DNA from 4 places in the Streptomyces sp. NPDC041940 genome. Region 2 is predicted to be linked to each of the others. Evidence: riboswitches for the same ligand, from Rfam matches in the RefSeq annotation. Region 2 holds a riboswitch; each other region holds the start of a gene.
What was found. Region 2 has a riboswitch for cobalamin ahead of ACZ6I3_RS20515 (CoA-acylating methylmalonate-semialdehyde dehydrogenase). Riboswitches for the same ligand answer to the same signal wherever they lie in the genome.

Region 1 (7,758 bases), on a different contig from region 2:
ATCGTCGCCGAGGGCCCGCCCGAGGAGGTCCTGACCCCGGAACGGCTGACCGCCGTCTACGGCATCCGGATCGACGTCGACACAGACCCCCACACCGGCCGACTGCGGACCCGTCCGATCGGCCGGCACCACACCCGTAACACCCGTAGCGAAAGGCTCGGCACCACCTCATGAGACGCATCCTGCTCACCGCGGCCACCACCACCGCCGCGGCGCTCACCCTCGCCGCCTGCGGCACCACCGAGCCGGCCGCCGACAGCTCCTCGAAGAAGACCTCCGAGGCCATCAACCTCACCGACTCCACGGGCGCGAAGGTCAAGCTGGACGGCCCGGCGAAGAAGGTCGTCGCCACCGAGTGGAACGAGGTCGAGAGCCTCATCACCCTCGGCGTCGACCCGGTGGGCGTCGCCGACGTCAAGGGCTACAAGACCTGGGACACCGCCGTCCCGCTGAAGAACGAGCCGAAGGACATCGGCACCCGCGGCGAGCCCAGCATGGACACCGTCGCCTCGCTCTCCCCCGACCTCATCGTGGCCAGCTCCGACCTGCCCGACGCGGCCGTGAAGCAGCTGAAGAAGATCGCCCCGGTGCTGGAGATCAAGTCGGCGGACGCCTCCGACCAGATCGGCCAGATGTTCACCAACCTCGACCTGATCGCCAAGGCGACCGGCACCACCGACAAGGCCGAGGCGGCCCGCAAGAGCTTCGACGCGAAGGTCGCCGAGGGCAAGAAGGCCCTCGCCGACGCCAAGCTGGACGGCTCCGACATCGCCTTCTCCGACGGCTATGTCACCGCCAACCAGGTCTCCCTGCGCCCGTACACCGACGGTTCCCTCATCGGGTCGGTCAACAAGCAGCTCGGTCTGAAGAACGCCTGGAAGGTCAAGGGCGACCCGGCCTACGGCCTCGGCACCACCGACGTCGAGGGCCTCACGGCCCTGCCGAAGGACGTGCAGTTCGCCTACATAGGCAACGACGAGGACAAGTCCAGCAACCCGTTCTCCGGCCAGCTGAAGAAGAACGCCGTGTGGACGTCCCTGCCGTTCGTCAAGGCGGACAAGGTGCACCGGCTGCCCGACGGCATCTGGATGTTCGGCGGCCCCGAGTCGATGGAGGCGTACATCGACGCCCTCGTCGGCGAGCTGACGAAGTAGCAGCCGGCGAAACAGCCGCTCGGACGAAGCAGAAGCACCGGAGCCATGGCCGTCACCGAAGCACCCCCCAGCACCACCCGCCCTGCGGCGGCCGCGTCCCGTACGGGCGCGGCCGCGGTGACGGCCGGGCTCGTCCTCCTCGTCGCCGCTCTCGCGGTCGTCGACATCACCCAGGGCACCGCCGCCGTCGGACCGGCGCAGGTGTTCAAGGCCCTGACCGGGCAGGCCGATCCGGGCGACGCATCCGTGGTCATCGCCTCCCGGCTGCCGCGCATGACCGCCGGCGTCCTGGTCGGCGTCGTCCTCGGCATCGCGGGCGCCGTCCTCCAGGCCGTCAGCCGCAATGTGCTCGCCTCGCCCGACACCCTCGCGGTGAACGCCGGTTCGTATCTGGCGCTCGGGCTGGTCGGCGCGACCGGCGTCTCCCTGCCGCTGCTGGCCTCCTCGGGCGTCGCCTTCGCCGGCGGGCTGGTGGCGGCGGCCGTCGTGCTCGCCCTGTCGGGGCTCGGCACGGGCACCGTACGGCTGGTCCTCGCGGGCACCGCGCTCGCGCTGGGCCTGAACTCGGTGACGGAGGGGCTGCTCCTGCTGTTCCCGCAGCAGACGGAGGGCCTCTACGAGTGGAACCAGGGGAGCATCGGCCAGAACGGCTTCGACGGTGTCCTGCAGTTGCTGCCCGTCGCCCTGGTGGGACTCGCCGGGCTGCTGCTGGTCGCGCGGCGGGTCGACGCGCTCGCCCTGGGGGACGACGCGGCGCGCGGGCTGGGCGTCCCGGTCCACGCCACCCGTGTCACGGTGGTCGTGCTGGCGGCGCTGCTGTCGGCGGCGGCCGTCACCCTCGCCGGGCCCATCGGCTACGTCGGGCTCTGCGCCCCCGCCCTGGTGCGTCCGCTCGCGCGCCGGTTCCGGGGCTTCGTCCGCGCCCGCGCGGCCCTGCCGGTGGCCGGGCTCACGGGTGCCGCGCTGGTGCTCGGGTCGGACGTGCTGCTGCGGGCCCTCGTCCCGGCGGACCGGGCGGTCGCCGTGCCCACCGGCATCGTCACCAGCCTGGTCGGTGCCGTGTTCCTGGTGGTGACGGCCCTGCGGCTGCGGGACACGGCCGGGGCCGACGCGCCGGACCGGCTGCGCATCCCCAGCCGGACCGCGTTCCTGGTCACGGTGGGCGTCCTGGCCGCCGTGGTCGTGGGTGTCACGCTGGCCGGAGTCCTGCTCGGCGACAGCAAGCTCCTGCTCGGCGATGTCGCGAACTGGGCGCAGGGGCGGGCAGGTCAGGCCGTCTCCTTCGTCCTGGACACGCGGGTGCCGCGGGTGCTCGCGGCCCTGTGCGCGGGCGCCGCGCTCGCCCTGGCCGGGACGCTGGTGCAGGCCGTGACCCGCAACCCGCTCGCGGAGCCAGGGGTACTGGGCGTCTCGGGCGGCGCCGCGCTGGGCGCCGTGCTGCTGGTGACGACCGTGCCCGCCGCCGGCTCCTGGGGTATCGCGGGTGCCGCGTTCGGGGGTGCCGCGCTGGCCTCCGCCATCGTCTTCGGGCTCGCGGCCCGGGGCGGCTACCGGCAGAACCGGCTGGTCCTCGTCGGGATCGGCATGGCCGCCGGGTCCACGGCCCTGATCAGCCTGCTCATCGTGCTCACCGACCCGTTCAACGCCACGAAGGCGCTGACCTGGCTGTCCGGTTCGACGTACGGGCGGACCATGCCGGACGTCGTGCCCGTCGCGCTCGTGCTGGCGCTGGGCGTGGTCGTCGCGGTCGCGCGGCGCACCGAGCTGGATCTCGTCTCCCTGGACGAGGACACCCCTCGGCTGCTCGGCCTCGGACTGCCCCGGGCCAGGCTCGGTTTCCTGGTGGTGAGCGTCCTGCTCGCCGGGACCGCCGTCGCCTCGGCCGGGACCATCGGCTTCGTGGGTCTCGTGGCGCCGCACGCGGCGCGTGCCCTCGTGGGCCGGCGGCATGTGCGGGTGGTGCCGGTCGCCGTCCTGCTCGGGGCCGCACTCGTCTGTACGGCGGATCTGCTCGGCCGGACCGTCATCGCCCCGGCCCAGTTGGGCGCCGGACTGATGACGGCGGTGATCGGCACGCCGTACTTCCTGCGGCTGCTGGTACGGGGCCGTAAAGCGACATAGGCCACCTAAAAGGGCGTCAATCGCCAAAATGCCTCACCCCTGCCTGTTGTATGGATCCACGCACAACGGGAGTGAGGGAGGAGCATGGCCAAGGACCTTGCGGACGCGGGCCCGCCACCGTCCGCGAGCCTGAAGCCCAATGCGATCGGGTTCCTCGACGCGCTGGTCATCGGGCTCAACGCGACCTCACCGGCGTACTCGGTGGCGGCGGTCATCGGCCCGATCGTCGCCCTGGTGGGCATCTACGCCCCCGGGGTGATGGTCGCCTCGTTCGTGCCGATGCTGCTGATCGCGTCGGCGTTCTACTACCTCAACAAGGTCGACCAGGACTGCGGCACGACCTTCTCGTGGGTCACCCGGGCCATGGGGCCGTGGGCGGGCTGGCTGGGCGGCTGGGCCATCACGATGACGGGTGTCCTGGTCGTCGGGTCGCTGGCGGATGTCGCCGTGACCTTCTTCCTGCTCGCCGTGGGCCTGGACAGCTGGGCGGACAACGACGTCCTGCGCCAGGTGCTCACCGTGCTGCTCATCGTGGTGATGACGGCCATCTGTGTGATCGGCACCGAGGTGTCGGCCAAGGTGCAGAACACCCTCATCCTGGCGCAGGTCGTCTGCCTGCTCGCCTTCGCCGTGGTGGCGCTGTACCGCGTCTACGCCGACACCGGCACCCTCGAATCCATCGACCCGGAGTTCAGCTGGCTCAACCCCTTCGGGGCCGGCGGGGGGTCCCTGACCGGCGCCCTGCTGCTGGGCGTGTTCATCTACTGGGGCTGGGAGTCGGCGGTCAACCTCACCGAGGAGGTGGAGGACTCCGCCACGGCGCCCGGCAAGGCGGCCATCTGGTCGACGGTGCTGCTGCTGGTGACCTACCTCGCGGTCGCCTTCGCGGTCGTCGCCTACGCGGGCACGGCCTACCTCGAGGAGAACGCCGCCGAGGAGGAGTTCATCTTCGCGCTGCTCGCCGAAGAGGCGATGGGCGGCTGGGACTGGGTCGTACTGCTGGCGGTCTCGACATCGGCACTGGCGTCCACGCAGACGACGATCATCCCGGCGTCCCGCACCGGACTGTCCATGGCCCGCCGGTACGCCCTGCCGAAGCACTTCGGGCACATCAACCCCCGGTTCCGCACCCCGGACGTGAGCACCTGGTGGGTCGCGGGCATCGCCACCGCCTGGTACCTCGTCGTCTACAACATCAGCGAGAACGCCCTCTTCGACTCCCTGACGGCGCTGTCCCTGCTGATCGCGTTCTACTACGCGCTCACCGGTGTCGCCTGCGCGGTCTACTACCGGCGCCTGCTGACCAGGAGTGTCCGGGATCTCCTCCTGATCGGCCTCGGCCCGCTGATCGGCGCCGGGCTGCTGGCGTGGCTGCTGGTGGAGTCGGTCCAGGACATGGCCGATCCGGCCAACTCCGTCACCGGCACCGCCTGGTTCGGGCTCGGCCCGCCGCTCGTCATCGGCATCGGCGTCGCCGTCGCGGGCGTGATCATCATGGTCGTCTGGCGACTGATGTCCCCCGCGTTCTGGTCGGAGCGCCCGAGCACGGTCGACCCCGACCTCGTTGACCGCAAGGAGTCCTGAAGATGTCGGTGATCCTCGGCTACGACGAGTCCCCGGGCGCCCTGCGCGCGCTGCGGGTGGCGATCGAGGTGGCGGCCGCGTACGGCGAGCCCCTGGTGATCGTCTACGGCGCCGCGGCCCCCGGCGTCACGGGCGAGGAGTACGGCGCTCATCAGAAGGCCGTCCGTGAGGCCGGAACCACCGTGCTCGGTCACGCGGTCCGGGTCGCCGACGAGGCCGGTGTGCCCAGCACGGTCGAACTCATCGACGAGCGGCCCGCGCAGGCGCTGATCGACGCCGCGGAACGCCATGACGCCAGGGTGATCGTGGTGGGCACGTGGGGCGAGAGCCCGGTGCGCGGGGCGCTCCTGGGCTCGACCCCCCACAAGCTGCTGCACCTGTCGAACGTCCCGGTCCTGTGCGTGCCGGCGGAGGAACAGGAGTCCTGAGAGCCGGGCCTGGTCAGGAACTGCCCGCGCGCCGTTTCGCGAGCGGGCTGAAGGCGTACAGGCCGAGGATGTCGGGCAGGGGCGCGACGCCGGGGCCGCCGTCGCGGACCCAGGTGACGATGTCCTCGGTCGCGGCCGGGTCGTTGACCAGCCCGAGCCACACCGGCCGGGCCCCGGCGGCCCGGCCCGCCGTGGACGGCTGTACGACGATGACGTTGGCCTGGTCGCAGACATCGAGGCACTCGGAGACCCGCACGGGCGCCGCCTCGCGCAGCCGCTCGGTCTGGGCCGTGTGGTCGACGCCGGTCACCTTGCGGGTGCCGCAGCAGCAGTCCCGGCAGACGACGACGCGGCACGGAACCCCTCCGGCCGGGGTTGCGGACATGCCGCACCTGTCCTCTCTCCGGGGAGATCCGCCCCGGTGGTTCGTCGAGGAGGCGACCGCGTGAGTCTCCTGGCTCCCGGCCGAGGCCGGTCACAGTGGCGGGACCGCGCCGGATTCACACCGGCTTCCTCGTTCCGCCGTCGCCATGTCGCCGGCCATCATTCCATGCGGCCGGTGCGGGGCTTCAGTCCGTCTCGTGGGCGTGCGGCTGCGTGGCCGGCGGTTCGGCAGGGCGTTCGCGGCCACCGTCCCGGCCGGAGGCGATCACGGCGAGGAGCCCTACGACCACGGCCCCGGCGGCGATGCGTCCCGCCGCCCGTGCCGTCCAGGCCGACCGGGTCACGCCCGTGCCCGCACCCGGCGCGGCGAGGCGTTCGGACCGCCGGGCGGGCCGCAGCAGGCGCAGCACCAGCAGGGCGGCGACGGGCAGTTGCAGCAGCCACAGCACGGTGCGCGGCCACTCGCCGTACCAGACGTTGGTGCCGTAGAGCAGGGTGTGCCAGACGCTGAGGACGTACACGACGATCACGAACCGGTGCAGGCGGCGCCAGGTGTTCGCGCCGATGCGGTGCCGGACGTAGAAGAGCAGGCCCAGGGGGATCGCCACGTACAGGGCGCCCTGGCCGAGCGGGATGGCGATGCGGCCGGTCCCGGAGTCGTACCAGCCGGGCACGAAGGTGTCCGCGAAGCCGGCCCAGAGCCGCTCGGCCCACCCCAGCTGTGCCTCGTAGCGCACGAGTTCCGCCGCGAACATCAGGGCGTGCGCGAACATCAGGGCCATGGTGGTCAGGCTCGTGGTGCGGTGCCAGCGTTCCAGGACCTGCCGGGAGACCGGCAGCCGGCCGGGGCCCGGCCCCGACAGGAGCAGCCCCAGCATGACCGTGCCCCAGGCCCACAGCAGGCCCGACCAGCCGAACGCCTGGCTGAGCAGATACATCCAGTAGGTGCCGGGATCGTCCATGAACGGCATGACCGCGACCGTGTCGGAGGTGCCGGACTCCATCCGGGCCCACAGCAGCGCGAACACCGCCGCCGTGACCACGACCGCCGCTGCGGCGTCGGGCAGCGCGGAGCGGAGGTCGCCGCGCAGGGCCACGCGCTCGGCGCCGGGTCTCGGGACGCTCGTCCCGTTCTCGTCGGACCTCGGGTTCACCAGCATCGAGCACAGTCTCACCGAGGGGAGGTGGGTTACCGAGACGCAATCCGGCCAGAGGGACGGCCGGGACCCGACGGGCCCCCGGAGGCACCCTTTCCATCCCCTGGGGGCGTCCCTACGCTGAGGCGCGCAGTCGCAGGGGAACCCGGTGGGAGTCCGGGACTGTCCCGCAGCGGTGAGTGGGAGCCGAACGCCGGCCCGCGAGTCCGAAGGCCTGCCACTGCGCCCGCGCGTCACGCGCGGGCTGTGCACGGTGACCTCGAGGACTGGGTCGGCGGACGGAGGAATCACGTGGGTGGTGTCGTGTCCGGTGTCTGTCACGGCACGCTCGGCGAGCTGTACCAGGGGCCGCTGCGGGCGGGCCCCGATCCGGACATCGCGGTGGTGTCGTTCCCCGTGGACCGCCACTCCTGGGTGCACTTCACACCGGGGCCCGCGGGGCCGTTTCCCCTCGGGGAGAAGTCCCTGACGGCGGCCCGGCTCTTCCTGGAGCATCACGGCCTGTCCCTGCCGCCGGGCACCTGGACCACGCACTCCGAACTCCAGGTAGGCGTCGGGATGGCCAGTTCGACGGCGGACATCGTGGCGACCCTGCGCTGTCTGGCGGGGATCTTCTCACTGCCCTGCGACACCGACGTGGTGCTCGGCGTTCTGGCGGCGATCGAACGGTCGGACAGCGTCTTCCTCGACGAGTTCGCCCTGCATCTCAGCGGCCGGCACCGGGTGGTGCGGCGGCTGGGCACGGACCTCGGCTTCCACACCGCCTATGTGACCGAGCCGGGCACGGTGGACACCGCCGCCGTGACCGCGCCGCTCCTCGCGCACTACCGGCGCCGCGGGGAGGAGTACGAGCGGTGTCTGACCGACCTGCTGAAGGGCTTCGCCTGCGGTGACGCGGAGGCCGTGGCGCGGGCGGCGACCACCAGTGCC
Region 2 (7,758 bases):
CTCGTTGTGGACGAACATGAACGACGCCGAGACGACGCCCCAGCTGATCATGATCCGGGCGATCCAGGTGCGGGCGCCGACGCGCTGCAGCATCAGGTTCGACGGCACCTCGAAGAGGAAGTAGCCGATGAAGAACAGTCCGGCGCCGAGGCCGTACGCCGCCTCGCTGAAGCCGAGGTCGTCGGACATCTGCAGCTTCGCGAAGCCGACGTTGACCCGGTCCAGGTAGGAGACGACGTAACAGAGGACGAGGAAGGGGACGATACGCCGTACGACCTTGCGGAAGACGGCGTTCTCACGGGCGACGTCGGGGGCTTGGGACGCCGATATAGGCATGGACATGGCGATCCTTTGAGCGGCTCAGGGGGATTCTCCGGCAGGGGAGAAGGGGTTCACCACGCGGCGTTGAACGTGGACCTCAGTTCGTCGAGCGCGTGATCGGGGAGCGGCTCGGGGCGACGGTCGGTCAGGAGCCAGAGACGTGCCGTCTCCTCGAGTTCTTCGAGGACGGCGAGAGCGGTGGCCGCGTCGGGGCCCCAGACCACGGGGCCCAGCCGGTCCAGCAGCACCGCCCTGATGGGCGTTCGGCTCGCTGCGCGATCGGCGATGTGGGCGGTCACCAGGTCGGCCACGCGGGGGTCGCCGGGCCGGTGGTAGGGGATGAGCGGGACGTGCCCGACCTTCATCACGTAGTACGGCGTGATGGGCGGCAGCACGTCCTCGGTGCTCCACACACCGGCCAGCGTCAGCGCGACCAGGTGCGTGGAGTGGGTGTGGACGACGAACCGGGCCGTGGGGTCGGCGGCGCAGATGCGCCGATGGAGCGTCAGGGTCTTGCTGGCACGGTCGCCCGCGACCTGCTCACCCCGGGCGTCGACCTGTGCCAGGCGGCCGGGTTCGAGGAATCCCAGGGCGGCGTCGGTGGGCGTGATCAGATGGTGGTCGCCGACCTTGGCACTGATGTTGCCCGCGCTGGCGTGGACGTAGCCCCGGGCGAACAGGCTGGTGCCCACCCGGACGATCTCCTTGCGGACCTGCTCGACACCTTCGTCGGGTGCGGTCGGCTGCGGGTTCATGCGGCCTCCTCGTCCAGGAGCGCGAAGGAGCGGGTGAAGAAGTCGGGGCCGCCGAAGTTGCCGGACTTGAGCGTGATGTGGAGCGTGTCCCCGTCGGGAAGAGCCGCCGCGCACCAGGGCACACCGGGGTCGATCTGCGGGCCGATCCGGAGTCCGGTGACACCGAGCGCCTGGACGACCGCCCCCGAGGTCTCTCCTCCCGCGACGACGAGCCGGCGCACGCCGCGCTCCACGAGCCCCTGTGCGATGCGGGCCAGCGTCCGCTCCACGAGCTCACCGGCCTCGGCGGCACCGAGCCGGCCCTGGACGGTCCGGACCGTGTCGGCGGACTCGGTGGAGTAGACGAGCACGGGACCGTCGTCCAGATGCGACGCGGCGAAGGCCAGGGCTTGCCCGGCCACGTCCTCGCCGGCGGCCACGCGCAGCGGGTCCACGCTGAAGGCGGGCCGGCCGGAGCGCAGGTACTCGAGGACCTGACGGTTGGTGGCCGTGGAGACCGAGCCGGAGACGACGGCCCGGTGACCGGCGGGAGGCGGCAGCTCCGCTGCGGCGCGGGACGGCTTGAACCCCCAGTTGGCGGGCAGGCCGATCGCCAGCCCCGAGCCGGCGGTCACCAGTGGGAACCCCTGGACGGCCGCGCCCAGCCGCACGAGGTCGTCGTTGGAGACGGAGTCGACGATGGCGATCCCGAAGCCGCCCTCACGCAGGGCGTCGACGCGGGCCCGGATCGCCTCGACGCCGTCGGCGACGACCGTGTGGTCGACGAGACCGACCTTTCGCGTGGTCTGCGCGCCGAGTACGGAGACCAGATCGGAGTCGGTCATCGGGGTGAGCGGGTGGTGGCGCATGCCGCTGTCGCTGAGCAGCACGTCGCCGACGAAGAGATGCCCCTTGAAGATCGTGCGCCCGTTGTCGGGGAACGCCGGCGTCGCGACCGTGAAGTCGGTGCCCAGCGCGTCCATCAGCGCCTCGGTGACCGGCCCGATGTTCCCGGCCGGAGTCGAGTCGAAGGTGGAGCAGTACTTGAAGTAGATCTGCTCGGCGCCCATGGACCGCAGCCAGGCCAGTGCTCGCAGCGACGCCTCCACGGCGTCGGCCGCCGGGACGGTCCGCGACTTGAGGGCGATGACCACCGCGTCCGCGTCCACCGCCTCCTCGACGCCGGCCGGTGGTGTGTCGATCAGCTGGACCACCCGCATGCCCGCGCGCACCAGGTTGTTGGCGAGGTCCGTGGCACCGGTGAAGTCGTCGGCGATGCATCCGAGACGGATTCCCATGTCAGGCCTCCACCGGCTTCGGCAGGTCGACCCCGGGGAAGATCTTGATGACCGCGCTGTCGTCCTCGGCCCCCAGTCCGGATGCCGACGCCTGGAGGAACATCTGGTGGGCGGTCGCGGCGAGGGGAAGAGGGAACCGCTCCGGCCGGGCGGCGTCCAGCACGAGCCCGAGATCCTTGACGAAGATGTCGACGGCCGACAGGGGCGTGTAGTCGCCGTCGAGCACATGGGCCATGCGGTTCTCGAACATCCAGGAGTTGCCGGCGCTGTGCGTGATGACCTCGTAGAGCGCCTCGGCGGGAACGCCCGCCTTGATACCGAGAGCCATCGCCTCGGCCGCTGCGGCGATGTGCACGCCCGCGAGCAGCTGGTTGACGATCTTGACCTTCGAGCCGAGCCCCGCGTGCCCGCCCAGACGGTAGACGGTGCTGCTCATGGCCTCGAGCACCGGGTCGGCGAGCGAGTACGCCTCGGCCGAGCCCGACGTCATCATGGTGAGTTCACCGGCCGCGGCACGCGCGGCGCCGCCGGAGATGGGGGCGTCCAGGTACAGCACGCCCCGCTCGGCGAGTCGGCCCTCGAGCGCGGCGGACCAGCCCGGATCGACCGTGGAGCACATGACGAAGACGGAGCCGGGGCGGAGCCGGCCGGCCGCGCCGTCGGCACCGAACAGCACGGCCTCGACCTGCGCGGCGTTCACCACCACGCCCACCAGGACGTCCACCGAGGCCGCCAGCTCGCCACAGGTCCCGAACGCCGTCCCGCCGTCGCGGGCGAAGTCCGCGGCCGTCTCAGGACGCAGGTCGTGAACGCCGACGTCGTATCCCGCCGCCCGCAGACTCCGGGCCATCCCGAGGCCCATGGCTCCTAGACCCACCACGCCCACGCGCGGTCGTTCGGGCTTGTTCTGGTCGCTCATGCCCATCCTCGCCTTGCCGTGCCGTCCGGAGGCAGGTCGCGTCAACCGGCCTCCGGGAGATCAGGTCATATGATGACCTGAGGACGGCGAAATGGGAGGTGTGATGTCCGTCACGCACCGAGAGGGTCGGCGTGCGGCCGGTGGGGGCTGGATTTACTAGGACGTCCAACTATATAGTCGCGGGTGTAGGCCCGCGGTGCAGGGAAGCCGGTGTGAATCCGGCACGGTCCCGCCACTGTGACCGGGGAGTACGCCGTCGAGCAGAACGCCACTGACGAGCTGGATGTCGGGAAGGCGGACGGGGTGCGCTGATCCGGGAGTCAGGATACCGGCCGTGGGATGTTCCGTGTTGTCCACGAGGATGGAGCTGACACGCATGGCACCGGTGTGCACCCACGACCCCGGAGGACCCGCCCGACGCGTCCGTCGTGCCCGACGGATCGTCCCGCGCCCGGTCGTCACCCTCTGACGGTCCAGCCATACGCGATCTCGCGCGGCCCCCGCACCCGTACGCCACCGCGTCCGTGTGCGACGGACCCGCGCGCCGTCCCGGACCACCTGACGAGAGAGCAGGCACCCATGGTCCGTGTACAAGACCACGCCCCTGTGCGTGAGTTGACCCATTTCGTCGGCGGTAAACACACCCCGGGAACCTCGGGGACGTACGGCGACGTGTACGACCCCAACACCGGCGAGGTCCAGGCCCATGTGCCCCTCGCGAGCCGCGCCGAGACCGAGGCGGTGATCACCGACGCCGCGCACGCGCAACGGGAGTGGGGCGAGTGGAACCCGCAGCGCCGCGCCCGGGTGTTCATGCGGTTCCTGCAACTCGTCGAGCAGGAGAAGGACTCGCTGGCCCGGCTGCTGTCGTCCGAGCACGGCAAGACCGTCGCGGACGCCCACGGGGACCTCCAGCGCGGACTTGAGGTCGTCGAGTTCGCCGCCGGCATCCCGCATCTCCTCAAGGGCGAGTTCACCGACAACGCCGGCACCGGCATCGACGTCCACTCCCTGCGCGCGCCCCTCGGCGTCGTCGCCGGGATCACTCCCTTCAACTTCCCGGCGATGATTCCCCTGTGGAAGGCCGCACCCGCCCTCGCCTGCGGAAACGCCTTCATCCTCAAGCCGTCCGAGCGCGCCCCGTCCGTCCCGCTGCGACTCGCCGAACTGTTCCTGGAGGCCGGTCTGCCGCCCGGTGTCCTCAACGTCGTCAACGGCGCCCGGGAAGCCGTCGACACTCTGCTCGAGGACCCCCGGGTCGAGGCCCTCGGCTTCGTCGGTTCCACGCCGGTCGCCGCGCACGTCTACGCCACCGCCGCCGCCCACGGCAAACGCGCCCAGTGCTTCGGCGGCGCCAAGAACCACATGATCGTGATGCCGGACGCCGACCTCGACCAGGCCGTGGACGCCCTGATCGGCGCGGGCTACGGCTCGGCGGGGGAACGGTGCATGGCGATCTCGGTGGCCGTCCCGGTCGGGGAGGACACCGCCGACGCGCTGGTGGCTCGTTTGAAAGAGCGCATCGGCGGCCTGCGCATCGGCCGCAGCGACGACCCCGAGGCCGACTTCGGTCCCCTCGTCGGCCAGGACGCCGTCGACCGGGTGCGCTCCTACGTCGACCTCGGCGTGGAGGAAGGTGCGGAACTCGTCGTGGACGGAAGGGACTTCGTCCTGCCCGGACACGAGAGGGGCTTCTTCGCCGGGGCCTCCCTCTTCGACCGGGTCACCCCGGCGATGCGCGTCTACCAGGAGGAGATCTTCGGCCCGGTCCTGTCCGTCGTACGCGCCGCCGACTACGAGGAGGCCCTGCGCCTGCCCAGCGAGCACCTCTACGGCAACGGCGTCGCTATCTTCACCCGCGACGGTGACACCGCCCGCGACTTCACCCGGCGCGTGAACACCGGCATGGTCGGCGTCAACGTGCCCATCCCGGTGCCGGTCGCCTACCACACCTTCGGCGGCTGGAAGCGCTCCGGCTTCGGCGACCTCAACCAGCACGGCCCCGACGCCATCCGCTTCTACACCCGTACGAAGACCGTGACGTCGCGCTGGCCCGCCGGGCTCCGCGAAGGCGCGAGCTTCACGATCCCCACGATGGGCTGAGCGGCCATGACCAGTACGCTGCTCACCGAGGACCAGCAGGCCCTCGTCGAGACCACCCTCGACTTCGCCCAGGACCACCTCGCCCCGCACGCCCTCGACTGGGACCGTGACAAGCACTTCCCCGTCGACGTCCTGCGCAAGGCGGCCGGACTCGGGCTCGGAGGCGTCTACGTCCGTGAGGAGTCGGGCGGTTCGGGCCTGACCCGCGCCGACGGCGTCCTCGTCTTCGAGTCCCTCGCCTCCGGCTGCCCGTCCATCGCCGGGTATCTCTCCATCCACAACATGGTCGCCTGGATGATCGACCGGTACGGCGACGCCGCCCAGCGCGAGCGCCGGCTGCCCCGGCTGTGCGCCATGGAGGACCTCGCCAGCTACTGCCTGACCGAACCCGGCGCGGGCTCGGACGCCGCCGCCCTGACCACCCGCGCCGTCCGGGACGGCGACCACTGGGTGCTCACCGGCGTCAAGCAGTTCATCTCCGGAGCCGGGGCCTCCCAGCTGTACGTCGTCATGGCCCGCACCGGTGGCGAAGGCCCGGACGGCGTCTCCGCCTTCATCGTCGAAAAGGAAGACCCCGGCGTCACCTTCGGCGCCAACGAACGGAAGATGGGCTGGAACGCCCAGCCGACCCGCCAGGTCGTCCTGGACGGCGTCCGGCTGCCCGCCGGCCGGCTTCTCGGCCGCGAGGGGCAGGGGTTCCGCATCGCGATGAACGGCCTGAACGGCGGCCGGCTCGGCATCGCCGCCTGCTCGCTCGGCGGCGCCCGCAGCGCCCTCGACCGCAGCCTCGCCCATCTCGCCGACCGCGAGGCGTTCGGGCAACGGCTGCTCGACGCGCAGGCCCTGCGCTTCCGGCTCGCCGACATGGCCACCGAACTCGCCGCCGCCCGCGCCCTCGTCCAGCAGGCGGCCCGTGCACTCGACGCGGGCGACCCGCAGGCGCCGTACCTGTGCGCGATGGCCAAGCGGTTCGCCACCGACACCGGGTACTCGGTGGCCGACCGCGCCCTCCAACTGCATGGGGGGTACGGGTACCTCAGCGAGTACGGCATCGAGAAGATCGTCCGTGACCTGCGAGTCCACCAGATCCTGGAAGGAACCAACGAGATCATGCGCGTCATCGTGGCCCGCGGCCTGACGGAGGCACTCGGATGACCGACGTTCAGTTCCGTACGGCGGGCCGGGCCGCCCACATCGTCCTCGACCGGCCCAAGGCCCTCAACGCCCTCACCCACGCCATGGTGCGCCGCATCGACGAGGCCCTGACCGACTGGGAGCGGGACCCGGCCGTCGAGACCGTCGTCATCACCGGTGCGGGGGAGCGCGGCCTGTGCGCGGGCGGCGACATCCGGAGCATCCACGACGACGCCCGCGACGGGGACGGCTCCGCCTCGGCCGCGTTCTGGCGCGACGAGTACCACCTCAACGCCCGTATCGCCCGCTACCCCAAGCCCTACGTCGCCGTCATGGACGGCATCGTCATGGGCGGCGGCGTCGGCGTCTCCGCGCACGGCAGCGTCCGGATCGTCACCGAGCGGTCGAGGATCGCCATGCCCGAGACCGGCATCGGCTTCGTCCCGGACGTCGGCGGCACCTACCTCCTCGCCCTCGCCCCGGGCGAACTCGGCACCCACCTCGCGCTGACCGGCGCGCAGATCGGCGCCGGGGACGCACTCCTGACCGGGCTCGCCGACCACTACGTGCCCTCCGAGGCGCTGGGGCGGTTCGTCGACGACCTCGCCGACACGCCCGTACGGGAAGCCCTGGACCGGCATGTGAGGCCGGCACCGGACGGGGAACTGGCCGGGCGGAGGGAGTGGATCGACTCCTGCTTCGCCTCCGACACGGTCGAGGAGATCGTCCAACGGCTGCTCGCGCACGGCGACCCGGCGGCCAAGGAGACCGCCGAGACCCTGCTGGCCAAGTCGCCCACCGCCCTCAAGGTCACCCTCAAGGCCCTGCGCCGCGCCCGCCGGCTCGGCCCGCTGGAGCGGGTACTGGAGCAGGAGTACCGGGTTTCCTGCGCGGCGCTGAGCGCGCCCGACCTGGTCGAGGGCATCCGCGCCCAGGTCATCGACAAGGACCGCGATCCGCGCTGGTCACCGGCGACTCTCGACGAGGTCACCGAAGCCGACGTGGAGCGCTTCTTCGCGCCCCTGGGCGAGCGTGAACTCGGGCTCGCCGCCTCCGGCAGCACCGAGGAGGTGGCCTGGTGAGCACGACTGTCGCGTTCATCGGACTCGGGAACATGGGCGGTCCCATGGCCGCCAACCTGGTGAAGGCCGGACACCGGGTGCGAGGCTACGACCTTGCCGTCGCGCCCGGGCCAGGACTGGAGCCGGCCGCCTCCGCCACGGACGCCGTCACGGACGCCGACCTCGTC
Region 3 (7,758 bases), on a different contig from region 2:
GCTTCGGGACCCCTGAACGTGCGCCGGTAGGCGTTCGGCGTGGTGCCCACCGCCCGGACGAAGTGATGGCGCAGCGTGGCCGCGTTGCCGAACCCCGTTCGGCCGGCGATCGCGTCCATCGTCTCGTCCGTCGCCTCCAGCAGCCGCTGGGCCAGCAGCACCCGCTGGCGCAGCACCCAGCGGTAGGGAGTCGTCCCCGTCTCCTGCTGGAAGCGGCGGGCGAAGGTGCGCGGGGACATGTGGGCGTGGGCGGCGAGCTGCTCGACGGTGACCTCCTCGTCGAGGTGGCGTTCCATCCACGCCAGCACGTCGCCGATCGTGTCGCCCTCGGAGTGCGGCAGCGGGCGCTCGATGTACTGGGCCTGGCCGCCGTCGCGGTGCGGCGGCACCACCATCCGCCGGGCGATCTTGTTGGCGACCTCGGTGCCCTGCTCCTTGCGCACCAGGTGGAGGCAGGCGTCGATTCCGGCGGCCGTACCGGCGGAGGTGATCACCGGGTCCTCGTCCACGTAGAGCACGTCCGGCTCCACGACGGCCCGGGGGTACTGCCGGGCGAGGTCCCGCGCGTGCTTCCAGTGCACGGCGCAGCGGCGGTCGTCCAGCAGCCCGGCAGCGGCCAGCACGAAGGCGCCGGAGCAGACGCTGAGCACCCGGGCGCCCCGGTCGACCCCGCGCCGCAGGGCGTCCAGCAGCTCCGGCGGGAACTCACGGGACGCGTAGCTGTGCCCGGCCGGTACCGCGATCAGGTCGGCCGTCTCCAGCCGCTCCAGGCCGTGCTCGACCTGGAGCGAGAAGCCCGAGTTCATGCGCAGGACCGGGCCCTCGGCCGAGGCGACGGCGAAGTCGTACACCGGCAGGCCCTCGTCGCTGCGGTCGGTGCCGAAGACTTCGCACACCACACCCAGTTCGAAGGGGTTCACGCCGTCGAGCAGGACGGCGGCCACGTTCTGGAGCATGTCTCCAGTGTGCCTCGCCTGTGGCAGTAATTCGAGGGCCTACGGCAGTACTGCCACTGACGGTAAGGAGTCATCGGCGCGACAGTGGTGTCCATGGAAACGAACCAGGCACAGACACTCATCGCAATGATCTTCGTACTCGGGACGCTGGTCCTCCTGGTCCTCCCGTCAGTGATCGGCATCGCGCGCGACCGGCGCGTCGACCGTCAGATCAGGGAGGCCCAGGAGGCCGGGGAGAGCGAGCGGGCTCAGAACTCCTCGTCCAGGTCGACGGTGCCCTCCACCGCCACCTGGTACGCCGAGGGACGGCGCTCGAAGAAGTTGGTCAGCTCCTGAACCCCTTGGAGCTCCATGAAGGAGAAGGGGTTCTCGGAGCCGTACACCGGAGCGAAGCCGAGGCGGCTGAGCCGCTGGTCGGCGACGCACTCCAGGTACTGCCGCATGGACTCGGTGTTCATGCCCGGGAGGCCGTCACCGCACAGGTCGCGCGCGAACTGCAGCTCGGCTTCGACGGCCTCCCGCAGCATGTCCGTGACCTGCTGCTCGAGCTGGTCGTCGAACAGCTCCGGCTCCTCCTTGCGGACGGTGTCGACCACCTCGAAGGCGAAGGACATGTGCATCGTCTCGTCGCGGAACACCCAGTTGGTGCCGGTGGCCAGGCCGTGCAGCAGGCCCCGGCTGCGGAACCAGTAGACGTAGGCGAAGGCACCGTAGAAGAACAGGCCCTCGATGCACGCGGCGAAGCAGATCAGGTTCAGCAGGAAGCGGCGGCGGTCGGACTGGGTCTCCAGCCGGTCCAGCTTCTCCACCGAGTCCATCCACTTGAAGCAGAACCCGGCCTTCTCGCGGATGGAGGGGATGCTCTCCACGGCGTCGAACGCCGCGGTGCGGTCCTCCGGGTCGGGGAGATAGGTGTCGAGCAGCGTCAGATAGAACTGGACGTGCACGGCCTCCTCGAACAGCTGGCGGGACAGGTACAGCCGCGCCTCGGGGGAGTTGATGTGCTTGTACAGCGTCAGCACCAGGTTGTTCGCGACGATCGAGTCGCCCGTCGCGAAGAAGGCGACCAGACGGCCGATCAGGTGCTGCTCCTCGGGGGACAGCTTGGCGAGGTCCGCGACGTCCGAGTGGAGGTCGACCTCCTCCACGGTCCAGGTGTTCTTGATGGCGTCCCGGTAGCGCTCGTAGAAGTCCGGGTAGCGCATGGGACGCAGGGTGAGCTCGAAGCCGGGGTCGAGAAGGTTCTGGGTGGTCATTACTGGCAGGCCTCGCAGGACTCGGGGTTTTCCAGGGAGCAGGCGACCGCGTCGGGGTCGGCCGTCTGCTGCACGGGGATGGTCTTCTCAGGCTGAGCCTGGGCCTGTGCGGCGCGGGCGATGCGGGTCGCCGGGCGCGAGCGCAGGTAGTACGTCGTCTTCAGCCCGGCCTTCCAGGCGTACGCGTACATCGAGGAGAGCTTGCCGATGGTCGGCGTCTCCATGAAGAGGTTCAGGGACTGGGACTGGTCCAGGAACGGGGTCCTGGCCGCCGCCATGTCGATCAGGCCGCGCTGCGGGACCTCCCACGCCGTGCGGTAGAGCGCCCGTACGTCCGCGGGGATCCAGGCGAACTCCTGCACCGAGCCGTTCGCCTCGCGCAGCGCCTCCCGACTGCGGGCGTCCCACACGCCGAGCTGCTTGAGCTCGTCCACCAGGTAGGAGTTGACCTGGAGGAACTCACCCGACAGCGTCTCGCGCTTGAACAGGTTGGACACCTGCGGCTCGATGCACTCGTACACGCCCGCGATGGAGGCGATGGTGGCCGTGGGCGCGATGGCGAGGAGCAGGGAGTTGCGCATGCCGGTCGCGGCGATGCGCTCGCGCAGGGCCGCCCAGCGCTCGGGCCAGGTCAGCTCCACGTCGTAGTGGTCCGGGTGCAGCACACCCCGGGCCGTACGGGTCTTCTCCCAGGCCGGCAGCGGGCCGCTGCGCTCGGCCAGGTCGGCGGAGGCCTCGTACGCGGCGAGCATGATCCGCTCGGCGATCCGGGTGGAGAGCGCCTTGGCCTCGGGCGAGTCGAAGGGCAGGCGCAGCTTGAAGAAGACGTCCTGCAGGCCCATGGCCCCGAGGCCGACCGGACGCCAGCGGGCGTTGGAGCGGCCCGCCTGCTCGGTCGGGTAGAAGTTGATGTCCACGACACGGTCGAGGAAGGTCACGGCCGTACGGACGGTCTCGTCCAGCCGCTCCCAGTCGATGTCCCCGCGGGTCTGGTCGACGAAGGCGCCGAGGTTGACCGACCCCAGGTTGCAGACCGCCGTCTCCCCGTCGTCGGTGACCTCCAGGATCTCCGTGCAGAGGTTGGAGGAGTGGACGACGTGGCCCGGCTCTGCCGTCTGGTTGGCGGTGCGGTTGGCGGCGTCCTTGAACGTCATCCAGCCGTTGCCGGTCTGCGCGAGGGCGCGCATCATGCGGCCGTACAGCTCACGGGCGGGCAGGGTCTTCCTCGCCAGGCCCTTCGCCTCGGCCTCCCGGTACGCGGCGTCGAACTCCGCGCCGTACAGGTCGACCAGCTCGGGCACGTCCGAGGGGGAGAACAGCGACCACGGCCCGTCGGTGTTCACCCGCCGCATGAACTCGTCCGGCACCCAGTGCGCGAGGTTCAGGTTGTGCGTACGGCGGGCGTCCTCGCCGGTGTTGTCGCGCAGCTCCAGGAACTCCTCGATGTCGGAGTGCCAGGTCTCCAGGTAGACCGCGGCCGCGCCCTTGCGGCGGCCGCCCTGGTTCACGGCGGCGACCGAGGCGTCGAGGGTCTTCAGGAACGGGACGATGCCGTTGGAGTGGCCGTTGGTGCCGCGGATCAGCGAACCGCGCGCACGGATACGGGAGTACGAGAGGCCGATGCCGCCCGCGTGCTTCGACAGCCGGGCCACCTGGTGGTACCGGTCGTAGATCGAGTCGAGCTCGTCCTTGGGGGAGTCGAGGAGGTAGCAGGACGACATCTGGGGGTGCCGCGTGCCGGAGTTGAAGAGGGTGGGGGAGGAGGGGAGGTAGTCGAGGCGGCTCATGAGCCCGTAGAGCGCGGCGACCTCGTCGACGGACTGTGCCGTGTCGTCCTCGGCGAGGCCGGCGGCGACGCGCAGCATGAAGTGCTGGGGCGTCTCGACGACCTTGCGGGTGATCGGGTGGCGGAGCAGGTAGCGGCTGTGCAGCGTCCGCAGACCGAAGTAGCCGAAGCGGTCGTCGGCGGCCCGGTCGATCAGCGCGTCGAGCCGGGCAGCGTGCAGGCGCACGAACTCGGCGGTCCGGTCGGCGATCAGGCCCTCCCGGTGGCCGACCGCCACGGACTCGGTGAAGGACGTGACGCCCTGCGAGGCGGCCTCGGCACGGATGCCGATCGTCAGCAGGCGCGCGGCCAGCCGGGAGTAGGCGGGGTCCTCGGAGATGAGGCCGGCGGCCGCCTCCGTCGCGAGCTCGCGCAGCTCCGTCTCGTCCGCCCGCGCGGACCGGCCGCGCAACGCGGCGGCGGCGACCCGGCCGGGGTCGGCGTCGGGGAGATCGGCGGTCAGCTCGGTCAGGGTCCGCAGCAGCGCGGCACCGGGACCGTCGTGCTCTTCTTCGGCAGCTGAGACCGGTTCGGCTGGCGCGATGGTCACGTGGGGCTCTCCCTCGCTCGGCAAGGGGCCTCGCGCAGGGCAGGGGGCAGCACACGAGCGCACACGGCGTCGCGTCCACCGGCCCATTCCACGAGGCCCGGACGTCAGGGCACCCCGGCCGGACGGCCGGGCGCGCTGTCGGCAGGTCCTCGGACTGAAGCGTGTGCGCTCCGCCTTGAGGGCGTATACGCACAAGTACACCGTTGCGGGACAGTTCCGGATTCGCGCCGGATTCCCCTGCGGCGACAGCGAGCACGAGCATACATCTTGTGCTGGGTTCGGGTGACACCCCCAGATGTTGTGTCGTGCTGGTTTCAGAGTGTCAACTGATAAGTGAGGAGAGTGATGTCGTCCAGGTGCGGGAGCGGGTTCCAGTCGCGCCCGGGAGTGCGGGTGAAACCCAGGCGCTCGTAGATGCGGTGGGCCGCGCGCATGGTGCGCTGGGTCGACAGCACGACGCGGAGACAGCCGGGCGTGGCCCGTGCCCGGTCGACGCAGGCGCCCACGAGGGCCTCGCCCGTGCCGCGGCCGCGGGCGGCGTGCGCGACGGCGAGCATCCGTATCTCGGCCTCTCCCGGGCCGGCTATGTCGGCCATGGGGCCGCCCGACGGTACGAAGGTGACGCCGCCGAGGAGGGTGTCGTTCTCGACGGCGACCAGGACGTCGGCCGCGGCCGCCCGTTTGGCGACGTCCCGCAGTTCGTGGAGGTACTCGTCGCTCTCGCCGAAGTCGAGGAGGCCGTCCGCGAGATAGGCGTGGGCCGTCAGCTCCCCGAGGGGGCCGTACTCGGTGGGTTTCACTCGCCGGATCAGGGTGTCCATGGCGTGAGTGTGTACGACAGCGGGGGGGGGGGGGGGGGGGGGGGCGGGGGGGGGGGGTGGGGGGGGGGGGGGGGGGGGTGGGGTGTGTCCGGGGGTTCCCCCCCCCGTCGTCTCCCCCCCCCCCCCCGCCACCGCGCTGCGCGCCGAGGCGTACCGGTCGTCCAGGGAATCGGGCGCTGCCGTGGGACCCGTGTCCTGGGGGGAGTCGTCGTACAGCTCCCCCCACCAGTCGTCCTCATGACGGGCGGGTCTTCCCCCCTGCTGGCTCATGCCTCTGATTGTCCACCGCACGGGCCGTATGAAAACGGGGCATCGGGAAAATCCGGCGCATCCGCCGCGTCGAACGGCGTGTCGAGTGAGGGGGTGAACTGCCGTACGACAAAAGGCTGGTGGCCGCCGGGCGGCCCCACCCCCCACGGGAGGACCGCCCGGCGGCGTCCGAAGTGACCCGGCCCCGCATCCCCTTCGTGCGCGCGCACGTCCGGGCCCGGGCCACCGTCCTGGGTTCCTCGGGGCGCGGCGGTGAAACGTGTACACGGCCGCGCGTCCCTCGGTGCTGCCCACCTTGGCAGAGTCCCCGCCGCTACGGCGATGATGTGCGGCGGCGGGTTTACGCCGTGGCCGGTTTCCGCCAGGCCGACCCGCTTCCGTGACGGGTGCGCAGGGAGGGACGTGGGCCGATGCTGGCAGCGATAGGGCTCGACGAGACGCACGAGGCGGCGTACCGGGCGCTGGTGTCCGTGGGCGCGGCCGACGTGGCCGATCTGGCGCGGCGCCTGACGCTGGCCGAGCAGGACACCGAGCGGGCGCTGCGCCGGCTGGAGCGGCGGGGTCTGGCGGCCCGGTCCTCGGCCCGGCCGGGCCGCTGGGTGGCGGCGCCGCCCGGGGTGGCGCTGGGCGCCCTGCTCACCCAGCAGCGGCACGAGCTGGAGAAGGCGGAGCTGGCGGCGGCGCTGCTCGCGGAGGAGTACCGGGCGGCGGCGGCCGAACCGGCGGTGCACGACCTGGTGGAGGTGGTGACCGGCACCTCGGCCGTCGCCCAGCGCTTCCTTCAGCTCCAGCTGGGCGCGACCGAGGAGGTGTGCGCGCTGGTCACCGGCAGTCCGGTCGCCGTGTCCGGCATGGAGAACGACGCCGAGGAGCAGGCGGCCGGGCGCGGGGTGCGCTACCGGGTGGTCGTGGAGCGCTCGGTGCTGGACCTGCCGCACGGGCTGACCGAACTGACGGCGGCGCTCGGCCGGGACGAGCGGGTCCGGGTGGTGGACCGGGTGCCGACCAAGCTGGTGGTGGCCGACCGCTCGCTCGCGATGGTGCCGCTGACGTCGCGTACGGCGGAACCGGCCGCGCTGGTGGTGCACGCCAGCGGGCTGCTGGAGCTGCTCGCCGGGCTGTTCGAGTCGGTGTGGCGGGAGGCGCTGCCGCTGCGCCTGGGCGCCCGCGGGGTGACCGAGCAGCAGCCGGAGGGCCCGGACGCCACCGACCTGGAGGTGCTGTCGCTGCTGCTGGCCGGGATGACGGACGCGAGCGTGGCCAAGCAGCTCGACCTGGGCCTGCGGACGGTCCAACGCCGGGTGCGGCGGCTGATGGAGCTGGCCGGGGTGACGACCCGGCTGCAGCTGGGCTGGCACGCCCGGGAGCGCGGCTGGGTCACCCGCGAGGACGCCCACTGACCAGCCACAGCCCGGCTCCCCGGCAGCCCAGCACCCCTACCCCGGCGCCCGGGCACCCCAGCACCCAGGCACCCCCTCGCCCGGGCGTCCCAACCCGGCTCCCCAGGCGCCTGGCACCCCGGCCCCCCGACACCCCAGCACGAGGCACCCCAGCCCGGCACCCCTGGCGCTTGGCACCCCGGCCCCCTGGATCCCAGCACCCGAGCCCCCGTCGCCCTGGCACCCCAGACCCCCGGCACACCAGCACCTGGGCCCCGTCGCCCCAGTGGCCTCGGCCCCCCTCCCCCTCCCTCTGATGACCTGCGATGTCGTCCCCCGTCCTGCACCCTGGGCAGATGGGAGCGTGGGAACTCCTGCTGGTCGGCGTGGTGATCGCGCTGGGGCTGTGCGGAGTGCTGGTGCCCGGGGCGCCGGGGTCGTGGCTGGTGTGGGCCGCGGTGCTGTGGTGGGCGCTGAAGGACCCGCAGCCGGTGGCCTGGGGCGTCCTGGTCGGCGCCACCGCGGTGCTGCTGCTGTCGCAGGTCGTGCGCTGGGCGCTGCCGCCGCGCCGGCTCCAGGAGAGTGGCGCCACCCCGCTGATGGCGGTGTACGCGGGTGCCGGGGCGGTCCTCGGTTTCGTGCTGGTACCCGTGCTGGGCGCCCTGCCGGGTTTCCTGGCCGGGATCTATCTGGAGGAGCGG
Region 4 (7,758 bases), on a different contig from region 2:
GCGGCTCGGGATGGGGCTCGGCACGGTCGGCGTGGTGCTGGCCGTGGCGGCGCTGGTGCAGTTCTCCGGCGGCGTCGTCGGCGGGGCGCTCGCGGACCGGATCGGGCTGCGCCGCACGATGCTGTGGGCCCTCGTCGTACGGACGGCCGGGTTCGTCGGCCTCCTGCTGGCCCTGCGCTGGCCTCCCCTGGCGGTCGCCGCGCTGGTGCTGACGTGCTGCGGCGCCGCCCTGTACCTGCCCGCCAACAAGGCGTACCTGGTGCACGGGGTGGACGAGGAACGCCGTCCGGCGTTCCTGTCGGCGGGCAACGCGGCGCTCAACGCGGGCATGGCGGTGGGCCCGTTGATCGCCGGGCCGTTCGTGCTGTCCTCGCCCGGCTGGCTGTTCGCGGCCGTCACGGCGCTGTTCCTCGCGGTCACGGCGGGCCACGCCGGGCTGCCCGCGGCCGGGGAGCGGCCCCCCGGCACCGAGGTCACCCGGCAGGGGCTGCTGGCCGGGGTGGCCGTCCTGCCGTTCGCCGCCAACGCGCTCGCGTTCTACCTGTACTTCCACTTCCAGCACTTCCTGGCGGTCTACGCCGTCGAGCGGGCCTCCAGCGAGTTCTACAGCCTGGTCCTGCTGCTCTGCTTCACGCTGGTCATCGTCGTCCAGCCGCTCGCCTCCGGGCTGATCCGGCGCATGCCCTACGCGCTCGCGCTGACGGTCGGGTTCGCGGGCCTGGCGGCCGGACTGGCCGTGCTGGCGATCGGCGGCCGGGCCGCTCTGCTGGCGGGCGGGGCGCTGATCACCCTGGGCGACATCGTGCTGTTCCTGAAGAACGACCTGGAGGCGCTGCGCCGCAGCCCGCGCTCCGACGCCGTGGTCTTCGGTCAGCAGCGGCTGGCCTCCGGTCTCGGCGCCTGCGCGAGCGGGGTGCTGGGCGGCCAGGTGTACGGCCTCGGGGAACGCGCCGGGCACACGGGCTGGTTCTGGCTGCTGGCCGCCGCGCAATGTCTGCTGCTTCCCCCACTCCTGCTCTTGCTGCGAAGGCACGGCGAGCGGCTGAAGCAGGTCCCATTCGACGAAGAAGGAGCACTGAAGCCGCATGACACGGACGGGCGGGTTCCAGGACGATGACTTCTGGACGGAGTTCCACGACTTCCTCTTCTCCGAGCAGCGCCACACCCAGGCCGAGGAACTTCTGGACACCTCTCCCCTGCTGTCCTTCCGGCCCGGGGCGCGGGTGCTCGACCTGTGCTGCGGCCCCGGCGTGTTCACCGTGCCGCTCGCCCGGCGCGGCTACGAGGTGACGGGCGTGGACCTCAGCCCGGCCATGCTGGACCGGGCGCGCAAGCGGGCGGCGGACACCGGCGCCGACGTCACGTACGTCCAGGCCGACGCGCGCGACTACGCGGCGCCGGGCGGCTTCGACGTCGTACTCAACATGTTCACGTCGTTCGGCTACTGCGAGGACCCCGCCGACAACGCGCGCGTGCTGCGCACCATGTACGACTGCCTGGCCCCGGGCGGCACGCTCGTCCTGGACCTGGCCGGCAAGGAGTTGCTGGCCCGCAAGGTCACCCCGCCCAAGGTGGTGACGCGCGGTGAGGACCTGATGGTGCAGACGGACACGGTGCTGGACGACTGGGCGCGGCTGCGCAGCGACTGGGTCCTGGTGCGGGGTGAGCGTGTGACCCGGGCGACGCTGGTGTGGTTCGTGTACAGCGCCGTGGAGTTGCGGCGGATGGCGGAGGAGGCCGGGTTCGGGGGCGTGGAGGTCTTCGGCGGCTTCGACGGCCGGCCCTACGACGAGAACGCCGAGCGGCTGGTGCTGCGGGCGGTCCGGGAGCTGTGACGTGGGCACGGGGCGTGCGGGGCGGGCGCGCACGCCCTGTTGACCGCGACGGCGCGGAACGTACTATCACCAGGTCATCGCCGCGACGGGAGACAGGAAGCCGGTGCGATTCCGGCACGGTCCCGCCACTGTGACCGGGGAGCGCACCCCTTCGACACGCCACCGCGCGAGCGCGGGAAGGCTTGGGGGGACGTCGATCCGGGAGTCAGGACACTGACCCGCCGCGGGCCCGATCCGAGGAGCGCGGACTCCCCAGGAGGCTCTACGTGTCCCACCTGCTCTCCCCTGCCCGCCGACAGGTCACAGCGCTGGCCGTCGCCCTGTCGGCGGCACTGCTCGTCACCGGCTGCGGCTCGTCCGGCCGCACCGCCGAGGACCCGAAGGCGTCGAAGGCACCCGAGGGCTTCCCCGTCACCGTGAACAACTGCGGGGTGAAGACGACCTACGACAAGCCGCCGTCACGGGTCGTCACCATCCACCAGCACCCGGCGGAACTCATGCTCGCCCTCGGTCTGAAGGACCGCATGGTCGGCACCGCCTTCCCCGACTCGGCCGTCCTGCCGGAACTGCGGAAGGACTACGAGGCGATACCGGAACTGGCGAAGAAGGAACCGTCGTTCGAGACCGTCCTGGAGGCCGAGCCGGACCTCGTCTACGGCGGCTACGGCAGTGCCTTCGCGGAGAACGAGGGCCGCTCCCGCAAGGCGTTCGCCGACGCCGGCATCGACACCCACCTCAACCGCGAGTACTGCGGCAAGAAGCGGGTGACGATGAAGGACACCTACGACGAGATCCGCACCGCCGGTGAGATCTTCGGCGTCTCCGGCCGGGCCGACGCACTGGTCGCCGACCTGGAGGGCCGGGTCGCCAAGGCGGCCTCCGCCGTCGAGGGCGAGTCCGCGGTGCCGGTGTTCGTGTACGACAGCGGCGACAAGACCGCCTTCACCGCGGGCGGCAAGAGCCTCGGCACCGAGATCATCCGGCTGGCCGGCGGCAAGAACGTCTTCGCCGACCTCGACGACGTCTTCGGGGACGTCTCCTGGGAGCAGGTCGTCGAGCGCAGGCCCGAGGTCATCGCCATCTACGACTACGCCGGTGCCGGAAGCGTCGAGCAGAAGAAGAAGTTCCTGCTCTCCCAGCCTGCCCTCGCCGACGTGCCCGCCGTGAAGAACAAGCGGTTCGTGGTCCTGCCGCTCACCGCCACGCTCGTCGGCATCCGCTCGGCGTACGCGGTGGGGGACCTGGCGCGCGGGTTGCATCCCGAGAGCTCCCGGTGACGCAGCCGGCCACCGAGGCTCCCGCGGTGCGACGCCCTGTGCCGGCCGGGCAGCGGACGGGGCGCACCGGCCTGGCCGTCACGCTGCTCGTCCTGACCGCCCTGCTCGTCGTCTCCGCCACGGCGGGCCTGGCGATCGGCTCCGTGCAGGTGCCGCCCGGGCAGGTCTGGGGCATCGTGACGCACACGCTGGGCGCGGGCTGGACGGAGCCTGACTGGTCGCGGGCGCGCGAGACCATCGTGCTGGATGTGCGGGCGCCCCGGGTGCTGCTCGGGGTGGTGACCGGGGCGGGCCTCGCGGTCGTGGGCACCGCCCTGCAAGCCCTGGTGCGCAATCCGCTGGCCGAGCCGTATCTGCTGGGCGTCTCCTCGGGGGCGTCCCTGGGCGCGGTGTCGGTGATCGTGTTCGGGGTGAGCGTGTTCGGGCCGGTGTCGCTGTCGGCCGCCGCGTTCGCGGGCGCGCTGGGCGCGCTGCTGCTCGTGTACAGCACCGCCCGGACCGGAGGACGCATCACCTCCGTGCGGCTCGTGCTGTCCGGGGTGGCGATCGCCGCGGTGCTCACCGCGCTGCTGGATCTGCTGCTGCTGACCACCGACCGGGGCAACGAGGCCCGTGCGGTGCTCGCCTGGACCCTCGGCGGTCTCGGCGGCGTCAACTGGGGCACGCTGTGGCTGCCGAGCCTGGCGACTCTGCTGGGCGTCGGTGTCCTCATGGTGCAGTCCCGGAACCTGAACCTGCTGCTGGCGGGCGAGGAGGCCGCGACCACGATGGGCCTCGACGTGGCCCGGTTCCGGGCCCGGATGTTCGTGCTGGTCTCCCTCGTGACGGGCGTGCTGGTCGCGGCGGCCGGGCCGATCGGCTTCGTGGGCCTGATGCTGCCGCACATCGTGCGGCTGTTCGTCGGCGGCGACCACCGCCGGGTCCTGCCCACGGCCGCCCTCGGCGGGGCGGTCTTCCTGGTCTGGGCCGATGTCGCCGCGCGCACGATCGCCGCGCCCATGGAGGTGCCGGTCGGCGTGCTGACCGCGCTGTGCGGCGGGCCGTTCTTCCTGTGGCTCATGCGCCGGGACGCCCGGCGGTCCACGGACCGAGGAGTGGGATGAGCGCGATCGGAACAGGGGTGGCCGCGACCGATCTCGATGTCGAGGGCGTCACCCTGACGGCCGGAGCACGTCACCTGGTGCGGGACGTGTCCCTGACCGCCCGCCCGGGCAAGACCATCGGGCTGGTGGGCCCCAACGGCAGCGGCAAGTCCAGTCTGCTGCGGGCCGTCTACCGGGTGCTGCGCCCCGACGCCGGGCAGGTGCGGGTCGACGGCGCCGACGCCTGGTCGCTGCCCGTGCGGCAGCTGGCCCGTACCGTGGCGGCGGTGGTGCAGGAGTCGGGCGCCGACTTCGATCTGGCCGTGCGCGAGGTCGTCGCCATGGGCCGCACCCCGCACAAGCGGCTTCTGGCCGGCGACACCCCCGAGGACGCCGGGCTCATCGACTCCGCGCTCGCGGCGGTCGACGCCGCCCACCTGGCCGAGCGGCCCTTCGACCGGCTGTCCGGCGGCGAACGCCAGCGGGTGCTGATCGCCCGGGCCCTCACCCAGCAGCCCACGCTGCTCGTCCTCGACGAGCCCACCAACCACCTGGACATCCGGCACCAGTTGGAGGTGCTGGGCGCCCTGCGCCGACTGCCCGCGACGGTGCTGCTCGCCCTGCACGACCTCAACCTGGCCGCCTACTACTGCGACCGCCTCTACGTCCTGAACGAGGGCGAGGTCACCGCGTCCGGCCCGCCCGCCGAGGTCCTCACGCCCCGGCTGCTGGCCGAGGTGTACGGGGTGGAGGGAGAGGTCACCGTGCATCCGCGCACGGGCGCTCCCCAGGTCACGTTCCTTCCCTGAGCGGATTGGGCAGCGGCAGATAGCGGGCGTCGGCGCCGTCCGCGCCCGTCCAGCGCAGCAGGAGGTTCGTCTTGGCGGGGAGGGTGGGCGAGGTGAGCAGGGCGGGGATCTCCGGCAGGTCGTGGCGGGCGAACTCGCGGCGGGCGGCGGGCCACGGGTCGAAGCCGGGATGGCGTTCGGCGAGGGCGCCGGCGATCTCGGTGAGGTGGTTGACGACCAGGCAGTACACGAGCCGCTCCCAGCCGGCTTCCCGCTCCACGTCCGGCAGCAGCTTCACGCCCTCGGCGTCCCGGTACAGGGCCTGCACGGGCATGCCGTCGGCGTCGACGGCGATCAGGGTGTTCTGCAGATGAGCCTCGATGACGACGCCGTGCCGGGCGAAGGCCTCCAGGGCCGGGGGCACCACCCGCGCCAGATACGCCGCCCACCATGCCCCGGGGTCGGCGGCGCGGTCGAGCGGGCTGCCGTCGAAGCCCTCGACGAGTCCGGCGGCGAGCAGCGGGGTCGCGCCGGGCACGAGACGGTCGGCGAAGCCGTCGCGGACGAGGACGGCCAGGGCCTCGAAGGCGAAGCCGGCGGTGCGGTACCCGCGGTCGCCGAGCCAGGCCGGGGGGCCGTCGAGCGTGTCGAAGCCGTCGAAGGCGGCGCACACGGCCGCGTCGGTGCGGCGCAGGGCGAGCAGGTCGTGGCGCCACAGCCGGCGGATGTCGTTGGTGATGCGCACGTCGAGGCTGAACTTCAGGAAGAGGTCCTGTCCAGGTGCGTAGAGCGTGCGGATCGCGGCCGTCGGCCAGGTGTCGAAGGCGGTCGTGCCCAGCCGGACCAGCCTCCCGTCCTCGAAGGCGGCGGCGAGCTCCGTGCCCGCCAGGTCGAGCTGCCAGGGGTGGGCCGGGAGCAGCCGGTAGCCGGGCGGGGCGGTGCCGAGGGCGTCGAGGGCCGAGGTGTCGCCCTCCTCGACGACGCAGTCCTCGCGCAGCCCGAGCAGGACCAGCGGAAAACGGGCGTACGCCTCGGGCGCGTACGGCAGCCACCCCGCGGCCGGGCCGCCGCCGCGCGCCTTGGGGGCCGGGTGGTGGGTGTGGCCGGTGAGGAGACACTGCTCGGAGCGCAGGTAGAGGTCGTCGGGCGGGGTCGCGCGGTCGCGGGCCTCCAGCAGGGCGGCCACGGCGTCCCTGCTGTCGATCATCTCGGCGGGCAGTTCGTGGTTGGACACCCCGGTGTGCCGGCGCAGTTCCTCGGCGACGAGTTTGACCAGTTCGGTGTGGTCGACGCGCTGCCGGCCGTCCGGCCCCTCGACCTCGGGCTCGGCGGGCCGCCGCGTCCCGCGCACCCGCAGCAGACGGCCCCCGCCGGGCAGGCGGTAGATCCGGTGCTCGCCCTCCTGGCCGACCGGCCGGGCCACCTCCCGCAGCAGGCAGTTCAGCAGCGGCACGGCGGCGTACGCGTCGGCGGTCGGGGGCATGAGGTCCACGCGATCCACTCGTTTCCGTACGTTCCTTGTGTTCTCTGTGTTCTCTGAGTTCCCCGCAGCCCTTCCGGGACTTCCGGACTTCCTGGCGGAGATGATCAGTATGCCGTTCGACGTCATCGCGCCGTGACGCCCTATTCGTACCCGAGGAGCCCGCCCGTGCACCGTCCCCCCACCGCCGAGGCCGAGGTCGCCGAAGAGCTGGCCGCCGTACGGCCCGGACTGCTGCCGCGGTACGAGGCCGAACTGCCCGGCGCCCGCGCGGCCGTGCTGTCCCGTCTGTGGCGCGGTCTCGCCCATGATCCACTGCCCTGGGTGGCCCGCAGGGAGCCGGGCCGGGACGGGCTGACCCTGTTCCTGTCCGACGGCCGCCGGCTGCACGGCCCGCCGCCGGATCCGTACGCGACCGGCGGCTACGTCACCGTCGTGGGGCTCGACGGGGCTGAGTACAACGATCCGGCGCGGCTGGTGACGGACCTCGCCGTCCCGCACTCCGCCTCCTTCGCCGCCGAACTCGGTCACAGCGTCGCCTCCTTGGCGCTGTCGAGAGCGGGGCAGGACGGACTCGCGGCGGACGAGTGGCCGGGGAACGACTGGGAGTGGGAGCAGCGGATCGTCGACGGGCATCCGTTCCACCCCACCTGCCGGTCCCGGCCCGGTTTCTCGGTGGCCGAGCAGCTCGCCTACGGGCCCGAGCACCGGCCGGTCGTGGAGCTGGGTCTTGTACCGGTGCGGGCGGAGGAGTGCCTGGTGACCGGGGCGTGGCCCCAGGACCTGCGGGACGGGCCGCGGGTGGTGCTGCCGGTGCACCCCTGGCAGGCGGCGCATGTGCTGAAGCGGACGTGCGAGGAGCGGCGCGCCGCGCATCCGCTGATGTCCCTGCGGACGCTCGCCCTGCCCGGCGGGCCGCACGTCAAGACCTCCCTCAGTGCCCGGCTGACATCGTCGGTGCGGGACATCTCGCTGCCCTCGGTGGCCGCGTCCGCGCTGCTGTCGGACTTCGCCGAGATCCCGGCGGCGCGCACGGACGGCCTGCTGCACGTCACCCGCACCCTGGGAGCGGCTGCGGCCGGCTCCCCCGACTTCGCGGCCGTGCTGCGGGAGTCGCCGCAGACGTACGCCGGGAGCGGTGAACGGGTCCTGCCGGTGGCGGCGCTCGCGACCAGCGCGCTGTCCCGCTCCCCCGCCTGGCTGGCCGGCTTCGCCCGCCTCGCCCTCACCGTCGGGCTGCGGCTGCTGGAGCTGGGCGTGGCCCTGGAGGCGCACGGCCAGAACCTCCTCGTGGTC

Region 1: linked by a shared signal. The riboswitch ahead of ACZ6I3_RS15920 ((2Fe-2S) ferredoxin domain-containing protein) and the one ahead of ACZ6I3_RS20515 (CoA-acylating methylmalonate-semialdehyde dehydrogenase) in region 2 are both predicted to bind cobalamin.
Region 3: linked by a shared signal. The riboswitch ahead of ACZ6I3_RS37320 (ribonucleoside-diphosphate reductase subunit alpha) and the one ahead of ACZ6I3_RS20515 (CoA-acylating methylmalonate-semialdehyde dehydrogenase) in region 2 are both predicted to bind cobalamin.
Region 4: linked by a shared signal. The riboswitch ahead of ACZ6I3_RS15955 (ABC transporter substrate-binding protein) and the one ahead of ACZ6I3_RS20515 (CoA-acylating methylmalonate-semialdehyde dehydrogenase) in region 2 are both predicted to bind cobalamin.

The regions. Positions count from the first base shown of each region.
Region 1 covers NZ_JBVJBP010000008.1:21,681-29,438, forward strand. Annotated here, with positions in the region: gene ACZ6I3_RS15895 (ABC transporter ATP-binding protein) at 1-174, shown strand, start outside; gene ACZ6I3_RS15900 (ABC transporter substrate-binding protein) at 171-1,154, shown strand; gene ACZ6I3_RS15905 (iron ABC transporter permease) at 1,200-3,275, shown strand; gene ACZ6I3_RS15910 (APC family permease) at 3,360-4,859, shown strand; gene ACZ6I3_RS15915 (universal stress protein) at 4,862-5,287, shown strand; gene ACZ6I3_RS15920 ((2Fe-2S) ferredoxin domain-containing protein) at 5,301-5,672, opposite strand; cobalamin riboswitch at 5,719-5,841, opposite strand; gene ACZ6I3_RS15925 (ferric reductase-like transmembrane domain-containing protein) at 5,857-6,831, opposite strand; cobalamin riboswitch at 6,940-7,046, shown strand; gene ACZ6I3_RS15930 (GHMP family kinase ATP-binding protein) at 7,120-7,758, shown strand, end outside.
Region 2 covers NZ_JBVJBP010000011.1:192,646-200,403, reverse strand. Annotated here, with positions in the region: gene ACZ6I3_RS20535 (MFS transporter) at 1-342, opposite strand, end outside; gene ACZ6I3_RS20530 (class II aldolase/adducin family protein) at 393-1,076, opposite strand; gene otnK (3-oxo-tetronate kinase) at 1,073-2,353, opposite strand; gene ltnD (L-threonate dehydrogenase) at 2,355-3,272, opposite strand; cobalamin riboswitch at 3,430-3,623, shown strand; gene ACZ6I3_RS20515 (CoA-acylating methylmalonate-semialdehyde dehydrogenase) at 3,852-5,375, shown strand; gene ACZ6I3_RS20510 (acyl-CoA dehydrogenase family protein) at 5,382-6,530, shown strand; gene ACZ6I3_RS20505 (enoyl-CoA hydratase/isomerase family protein) at 6,527-7,591, shown strand; gene mmsB (3-hydroxyisobutyrate dehydrogenase) at 7,588-7,758, shown strand, end outside.
Region 3 covers NZ_JBVJBP010000034.1:1,163-8,920, reverse strand. Annotated here, with positions in the region: gene ACZ6I3_RS37330 (GlxA family transcriptional regulator) at 1-956, opposite strand, end outside; gene ACZ6I3_RS37325 (ribonucleotide-diphosphate reductase subunit beta) at 1,205-2,212, opposite strand; gene ACZ6I3_RS37320 (ribonucleoside-diphosphate reductase subunit alpha) at 2,212-4,587, opposite strand; cobalamin riboswitch at 4,711-4,849, opposite strand; gene ACZ6I3_RS37315 (GNAT family N-acetyltransferase) at 4,902-5,408, opposite strand; gene ACZ6I3_RS37310 (helix-turn-helix domain-containing protein) at 6,089-7,078, shown strand; gene ACZ6I3_RS37305 (DUF456 domain-containing protein) at 7,414-7,758, shown strand, end outside.
Region 4 covers NZ_JBVJBP010000008.1:32,023-39,780, forward strand. Annotated here, with positions in the region: gene ACZ6I3_RS15945 (MFS transporter) at 1-1,117, shown strand, start outside; gene ACZ6I3_RS15950 (class I SAM-dependent methyltransferase) at 1,086-1,835, shown strand; cobalamin riboswitch at 1,890-2,071, shown strand; gene ACZ6I3_RS15955 (ABC transporter substrate-binding protein) at 2,102-3,112, shown strand; gene ACZ6I3_RS15960 (FecCD family ABC transporter permease) at 3,139-4,215, shown strand; gene ACZ6I3_RS15965 (ABC transporter ATP-binding protein) at 4,212-5,003, shown strand; gene ACZ6I3_RS15970 (IucA/IucC family protein) at 4,987-6,483, opposite strand; gene ACZ6I3_RS15975 (IucA/IucC family protein) at 6,631-7,758, shown strand, end outside.